Linked DNA regions of Azotobacter salinestris. The protein of the gene in region 2 interacts with the protein of the main gene of each other region in a pairwise test. Links are inferred from orthologs where the notes say so. Each region holds a gene or a part of one and is shown on either strand. Other genes may lie near its edges. The genes, in order: ispA and purT.

The links.
Region 1: the proteins of purT (region 2) and ispA interact in binary tests that used the Escherichia coli proteins (3 or more experiments, as listed by UniProt). The link is inferred for Azotobacter salinestris from one-to-one orthologs.

What each region holds. Positions count from the first base shown.
Region 1 is NZ_CP045302.1:3,589,425-3,592,714, forward strand. What follows is about bases 313-3,290. They hold ispA ((2E,6E)-farnesyl diphosphate synthase), read right to left. Parts: upstream 2,257-3,290; coding sequence 1,369-2,256; downstream 313-1,368. Other genes in these bases: dxs (1-deoxy-D-xylulose-5-phosphate synthase), read right to left, coding at 313-1,254; GCU53_RS16795 (exodeoxyribonuclease VII small subunit), read right to left, coding at 2,253-2,495; GCU53_RS16800 (putative bifunctional diguanylate cyclase/phosphodiesterase), read right to left, coding at 2,604-3,290. In the rest of the region: more of dxs, read right to left, coding at 1-312.
Region 2 is NZ_CP045302.1:3,959,569-3,962,840, reverse strand. The notes cover bases 1-2,960. They hold purT (formate-dependent phosphoribosylglycinamide formyltransferase), read right to left. Parts: upstream 2,092-2,960; coding sequence 910-2,091; downstream 1-909. Other genes in these bases: GCU53_RS18545 (CoA pyrophosphatase), read right to left, coding at 2,408-2,960; GCU53_RS18550 (DUF1289 domain-containing protein), read right to left, coding at 2,152-2,340; GCU53_RS18560 (HlyC/CorC family transporter), read left to right, coding at 1-876. In the rest of the region: more of GCU53_RS18545, read right to left, coding at 2,961-3,010; GCU53_RS18540 (NUDIX hydrolase), read left to right, coding at 3,123-3,272. UniProt on the Escherichia coli protein: Involved in the de novo purine biosynthesis. Catalyzes the transfer of formate to 5-phospho-ribosyl-glycinamide (GAR), producing 5-phospho-ribosyl-N-formylglycinamide (FGAR). Formate is provided by PurU via hydrolysis of 10-formyl-tetrahydrofolate.

The DNA.
Region 1 (3,290 bases), 370 kb from region 2 along the record:
GTCGAGGTTCTGCACCGCGACGTCATGGATCAACTGGTCGTAGGCGCGCTGCAGGAAGGTCGAGTAGATCGCCACCACCGGTTTGATGCCGTCGCAGGCCATGCCGGCGGCGAGGGTCACGGCGTGCTGCTCGGCGATGGCCACGTCGAAGTAGCGGTCCGGGAAGCGCTGGCTGAAGGCCACTAGGTCGGAGCCTTCCTTCATCGCCGGGGTGATGCCGGTCAGGCGCGGGTCGGCGGCGGCCATGTCGCACAGCCAGCGGCCGAAGACGCTGGAGTATTTCGGGCCCTTGGGCTTCTTCGGTTCGCTGCCTTCCGGCTCCAGCTTGGTGATCGCGTGGTAGCCGATGGGGTCGGCCTCGGCCGGGGCGAAGCCCTTGCCCTTCTTGGTCACCACGTGGAGGAACTGCGGTCCCTTGAGGTCGCGCATGTTGCGCAGGGTGGCAACGAGGGTCGGCAGGTCGTGGCCGTCGATCGGGCCGATGTAGTTCCAGCCGAGCTCCTCGAAGAGGGTGCCGGGCACCAGCATGCCCTTGGCGTATTCCTCGGTGCGCCGGGCGATCTCCCAGGCGCCGGGCAGGCGCGAGAGGATGTTCTTGCTGCCTTCGCGCATGCTTGCATAGGTGCGGCTGGAGAGGATCTTGGCCAGGTAGTTGGACAGCCCGCCGACGTTCTTGGAGATCGACATGTCGTTGTCGTTGAGCACCACCAGCATGTCGGCCTGCACGTCCGAGGCGTGGTTGAGCGCCTCGAAGGCCATCCCGGCGGTCAGCGCGCCGTCGCCGATCACGGCGATGCACTTGCGCTGCTCGCCCTTCATCCGCGCCGCGATGGCCATGCCCAGCGCGGCGCCGATGGAGGTGCTGGAGTGGCCGACGCCGAAGGTGTCGTAGGGGCTTTCCGAGCGGCGCGGGAAGGCGGCGATGCCGTCCTTCTGGCGCAGCGTGAGCATGCGTTCGCGGCGTCCGGTGAGGATCTTGTGCGGATAGGCCTGGTGGCCGACATCCCACACCAGACGGTCTTCGGGGGTGTTGAAGACGTAGTGCAGGGCGATGGTCAGCTCGATCACGCCGAGCCCGGCACCGAAGTGCCCGCCGGTCTGCCCGACGGTGTAGAGCAGCTCCTGGCGCAGTTCGTTGGCCAGCACTTCGAGCTCCGCCTCGCCGAGCTGGCGCAGCCGGTCCGGCGTCGCGGCGCGGTCCAGCAGGGGGGTGGCGGGGCGCTCGCGGGGAATCTCGTGGAACGTCTTGGGCATCGGGGGATCGTTACTGGAGATAAAAAGAGGCGGTATTTTACCCGATCGTGACGGCGTCTAGAAATTCGTCGGCGCGGCCCGGGCTGCGCCGATGGTCGCAGGCCACGGCGCCGCTCAGTGGCGCCGCTCGACGATGTAGCGGGCGAGCGCGCGCAAGGGATCGGCCCCGGCATCGAAGCCTTCGAGAGCGGCCTGGGCCTGGTCGCGCAGGGCCAGGGCATAGGCCTTGGCGGCGTCGAGGCCGAGCAGCGCGGGGTAGGTGGGCTTGTCGTTGGCCTGGTCCTTGCCTTGGGTCTTGCCGAGGGTAACGGTGTCGCTTTCCACGTCGAGGATGTCGTCCTGGACCTGGAAGGCCAGGCCGATGGCCCGGGCGTAGTCGGCGAGCGCGGCCAGGCTGGCTGCGTCGGCCCGGCCGCTGGCCAGGGCGCCGAGGCGCACGCTGGCCTCGATCAGCGCGCCGGTCTTGTGCCGGTGCATGGTTTCCAAGGCGTTCCGGTCGAGCGCCCGGCCGACCGCCTCGAGGTCGATGGCCTGGCCGCCGACCATGCCGGCCGGGCCGGCGGCCCAGGCCAGGGTGCGCGACATTTCCAGGCGCAGTGCGGCGTCCTGGGGATTGCGCCGGGCATCGGCGAGCACCTCGAAGGCCAGCGCCTGCAGGCCGTCGCCGGCGAGGATGGCGCAGGCTTCGTCGAAGGCCCTGTGGGTGGTCGGCTGGCCGCGGCGCAGGTCGTCGTCGTCCATCGCCGGCAGGTCGTCGTGGACCAGCGAATAGGCATGGATCAGCTCCACCGCGCAGGCGGCGCCCTCGGCCCGCTCCGGCGTGCCGCCGAGGGACTCGCAGGCGGCGTAGACGAGGAGCGGGCGGACCCGCTTGCCGCCGTTGACGACGCTGTAGCGCATCGCCCGGTAGAGCCGCTGCAGTTCGGCGCGCGGTGGCTGCAGGAGGGTTTCCAGGGCGGCGTCGACGCGAGCCTGGCACTGCTTCTGGTAGGTCGCGATCATGCTTGGCTGTCCGCGTCGAAGGGGACCTGTTCGAGGGTATCGCCGCGCTCCAGGAGGATCTGCACCTTCTGCTCGGCCTGGCTCAGCGCCGCCTGGCAGTCGCGGGTCAGACGGACGCCCTGCTCGAAGCAGGCCAGGGAGTCCTCCAGCGACAGTTCGCCGCCCTCCAGGCGCTCGACCAGTTGCTGCAGTTCGGCGAGGGATTTTTCGAAATCGACGGCGGCTTTCTTGCGGGCCATGGACGGGAACCTGTGTCGGCGGCACTTCTGAAAATCGCCGCGACACTAGCAGAGCCGGGGCAGGGCGGCAAACGCTAAAGCCGGTGCCCGGGCGAATGCTCTGCCGGTTCAGTGGCCCTGGGGCTGCAGGCCGGACGGCGACTCCTGGCTCCAGGTGCGCTCGATGTCGGCGGCCGACTGCGGGCGGCAGTAATGGTAGCCCTGCAGGCTGGGACAGCCGTTGAAGCGCAGGAAGGCGGCCTGCCGTTCGTTGCTCACCCCTTCGGCCACCACGTGCAGGCCCAGATGCCGGGCCATGGTCAGGATGCCGCGCACCAGGGCCACCGAGTGCTCGCTATCCGGGAGGCCGGCGACGAACTGGCGGTCGATCTTGATGCCGTCGAAGGGGAACTGCTGCAGGTAGGTCAGCGAGGCATAGCCGGTGCCGAAGTCGTCCAGCAGCAGCGGCATGCCGACGGCCTTGAGGCGGGCCAGAGTCTTCTGGACCTCGTCGCCGGCATCGAGCAGGGCGCTCTCGGTGATTTCCAGTTCGAGCGATCCGGCTGGGGGCTGCTCCTCCTCGAGGATGGCCAGCAGGCTGCCGGCCAGGTCGGCCTGGCGGAAGTCCAGCGGCGACAGGTTGACCGCGATGCGCAGCGCGTGGCCCTGCTCGGCCCAGCGGCGCGCCTGGCGGCAGGCCTCGCGGAACACCCAGCGGGTGGCCTCGATGATCATGCCGCTTTCCTCCAGCACCGGAATGAATTCGCCGGGCAGCACCAGTCCACGGGTCGGCGAGTGCCAGCGCAGCAGGGCTTC
Region 2 (3,272 bases):
ATCTTCTATCCGCTGGTGATCCTGCTCGGCTGGATCAGCAACGGCCTGCTCCGGCTGGTTGGCATCAGTCCGCAGAGCAAGGGCAGCGAGAGCCTGACCAGCGAGGAGTTGCGCAGCGTGCTCCACGAGTCCGGCGGGGCGCTGCCGCTGAACCGCCAGGGCATGTTGCTCGGCATACTCGATCTGGAGAAGGTCAGCGTCAACGACATCATGATTCTGCGCAACGAGGTCATCGGCATCGATCTGGAGGAGCCGATGGAAGCCATCATCAACCAGCTGCGCAGCACCTCGCACACGCGCCTGCCGGTGTTCCGCGGAGACATCAATCAGATCGAGGGCGTGGTGCACATGCGCCACATAGCGCGCCTGCTCACCGAGAAGCGGCTGAGCAAGGAGAATCTGCGCGCCGCCTGTCAGGAGCCCTACTTCGTTCCGGAAAACACACCGCTGGCTACCCAGCTGATCCATTTCCAGCAACAGAAGCGGCGCATCGCCATAGTGGTCGACGAATACGGCGACGTGCAGGGCATTGTCACCCTTGAAGACATCCTGGAGGAAATCGTTGGCGAGTTCACCAATCGCGACAGCCTGCTCGCCCCGGATATCCGGCCGCAGGAAGACGGCACCCAGATCATCGATGGCGCCGCCCACATACGCGAGGTCAACAAGGTGCTCGGCTGGCAGCTGCCGAGCGACGGCCCGCGCACCCTCAACGGCTTGATCACCGAAGTCTTGCAGAGCCTTCCCGATTGCGGGGTCTGCTTGGCCATCGGCCCCTATCGCCTGGAGATCCTCGAGACCTCGGGGAACCGGGTGAAGAACGTGCGCGCCTGGGAGGCCGATACCTCCTCCTCGACGACGTCGGAAGCTGAGTGAGGAGAGGCTGCCCGGCGAGCAGCCTCCGAACCGTTACAACTGCACCTCGACCGCCTGCGCGGCACGCGTCGCCTTCTGCCGTGCAGCCTCCACCGATGCATCCCGCGCCAAGGCTACGCCCATCCGCCGCAGACCGGCGACCTCCGGTTTGCCGAACAGGCGCAGAGCGGTATCCGGTTCGGCGAGCGCCTGACCCAGATTGGAAAAGCTCACCTCGCGGGACTGCCCCTCGACCAGAATCACCGCCGAAGCGGCCGGACCGAGCTGGCGGATCGTTGGGATCGGCAGGCCGAGAATGGCCCGTGCATGCAGGGCAAACTCGGAGAGATCCTGAGAGATCAGCGTTACCAGACCGGTATCGTGGGGACGCGGCGAGACCTCGCTGAACCAGACCCGGTCGCCCTTGACGAACAGCTCGACACCAAACAGTCCGCGCCCGCCCAATGCCTCGGTGACCGTCCTGGCGATGCGCTCGGATTCGGTCTGCGCCGTGGCGCTCATCGCCTGCGGCTGCCAGGACTCCTGGTAGTCGCCCTTCTCCTGACGGTGGCCGATAGGTGCGCAGAAGGTGGTTCCTCCCGCATGGCGCACGGTGAGCAGAGTGATCTCGTAATCGAAATCGATGAACCCCTCGACGATCACCCTCCCCTTGCCGGCCCGTCCGCCTTCCTGGGCGTAATCCCAGGCCGCCTGCAGCTGTTCCGGCCCCCTCACCAGGCTCTGGCCCTTGCCGGAGGAGCTCATGATCGGCTTGACCACGCAAGGGAAGCCGAGCGCTTCCGCCGCCGCACGGCACTCCTCGAAGCTGTCGGCGAAACGGTAGGGCGAGGTCGGCAAGCCCAGCTCCTCGGCCGCCAGACGGCGGATACCCTCACGATTCATGGTCAGGTGGGCAGCACGCGCGCTGGGAATCACCGTGAAGCCTTCGCTTTCCAGTTCGACCAGGGTCGCCGTGGCGATGGCCTCGATTTCCGGCACGATGTAGTGCGGCTGCTCCTGCTCGATCACGGCGCGCAGGGCGGCGCCATCGAGCATGTTGAGCACATGGCTGCGGTGGGCGACCTGCATGGCCGGCGCATCGGCATAGCGATCCACGGCGATCACTTCCACACCGAAGCGCTGCAGTTCGATCACCACCTCCTTGCCCAGCTCGCCTGAGCCACACAGCAATACACGGGTCGCACTCGGCGACAGCGGAGTTCCAATACGGGACATGGGGGTTTCCTTCAACATGCGCGCGCCTTGCCCGCACCAGTGGGCGAGAACGGACGCAACCTATGAGAGCAGGCCCTTGGCGCGGGCCCGTTCGGCACACAATGCCAATATCTGGCGGCGTTCGGAATTGTCCAATCGTCGCCAGCGCCTGATTTCATCCACCGTACGCTGGCAGGCGAGGCAGACATCGTCTTCATCCAGGGCGCACAACTGTACGCAGGGCGAAGGGACGGGCCGTTCTTCGCTCATCGATCTTCCACCGCAAGCCTTTGCGCACTGCCGGCACGCGGTGACGGCAAGCCTATCGTCATGATCCTCAGCCCAATTCGACGAAGCTCGCCGGCTGTTGCTCGGTCTCGATTCCGGCATCGAACAGCAGGTTCACCAGCTCGACCACCATCATCGCCGTCAGTCCCCAGATCTTGTACGGGCCGTAGCGGTAACAGGGTACGTACTGGCTGCGCCCCTGGTGGTCGATGCGATGGGTGGTTTCCCGAGGGTCCTCGCAGAAGAACGCCAGAGGCACGGAGAAGACCGCAGCGATCTCGCCGTCGTTGGGCCGGTATTCGACATAATCGGGCACCAGCGCCACGTAGGGCGTCACCTGGATGCCGTGACGCGACACCAGCGGACTGAGCGGCCCCACCACCTCGACCAGCCCTGGCGGCAGGCCGACCTCCTCCTCCGCTTCGCGCAGGGCGGTATGCACCAGATCGAGATCTTCGGGGTCACGGCGCCCTCCGGGAAAGGCCACTTCGCCACCATGGGTGGACAGGCCGCTGGCACGCAGGGTCAGCACCAGTTCGGGCTCGTCGCTGCGGGTGATCGGCATCAGCACCGCCGCCTCGGCAAAACGCCCGCCGGTATTCAGGGGGCGAGGCGAATAGTTGCGCACGCGCCGGAGTAGATCTTCCTGCATCGCCATTCTCTATCTTTACTCCATGAGAAACATCATGACACGAACCACACAACCGGCCCAACCCTTGCCCTACCAGCGGCAACCGGCCGACAACGAACCTTCGGGAAGACCCATGAAATTCTGCAGCCAATGTGGCAGCCCGGTGAGCTGGCAGACCCCCAGCGGCGACTACCGCCCGCGTTTCGTCTGCTCGTCTTGCAGCACCGTGCATTACCAGAACCCCAAGATAGTCGCCGGCTGTCTGCCGCTCTGGCGTGGACAG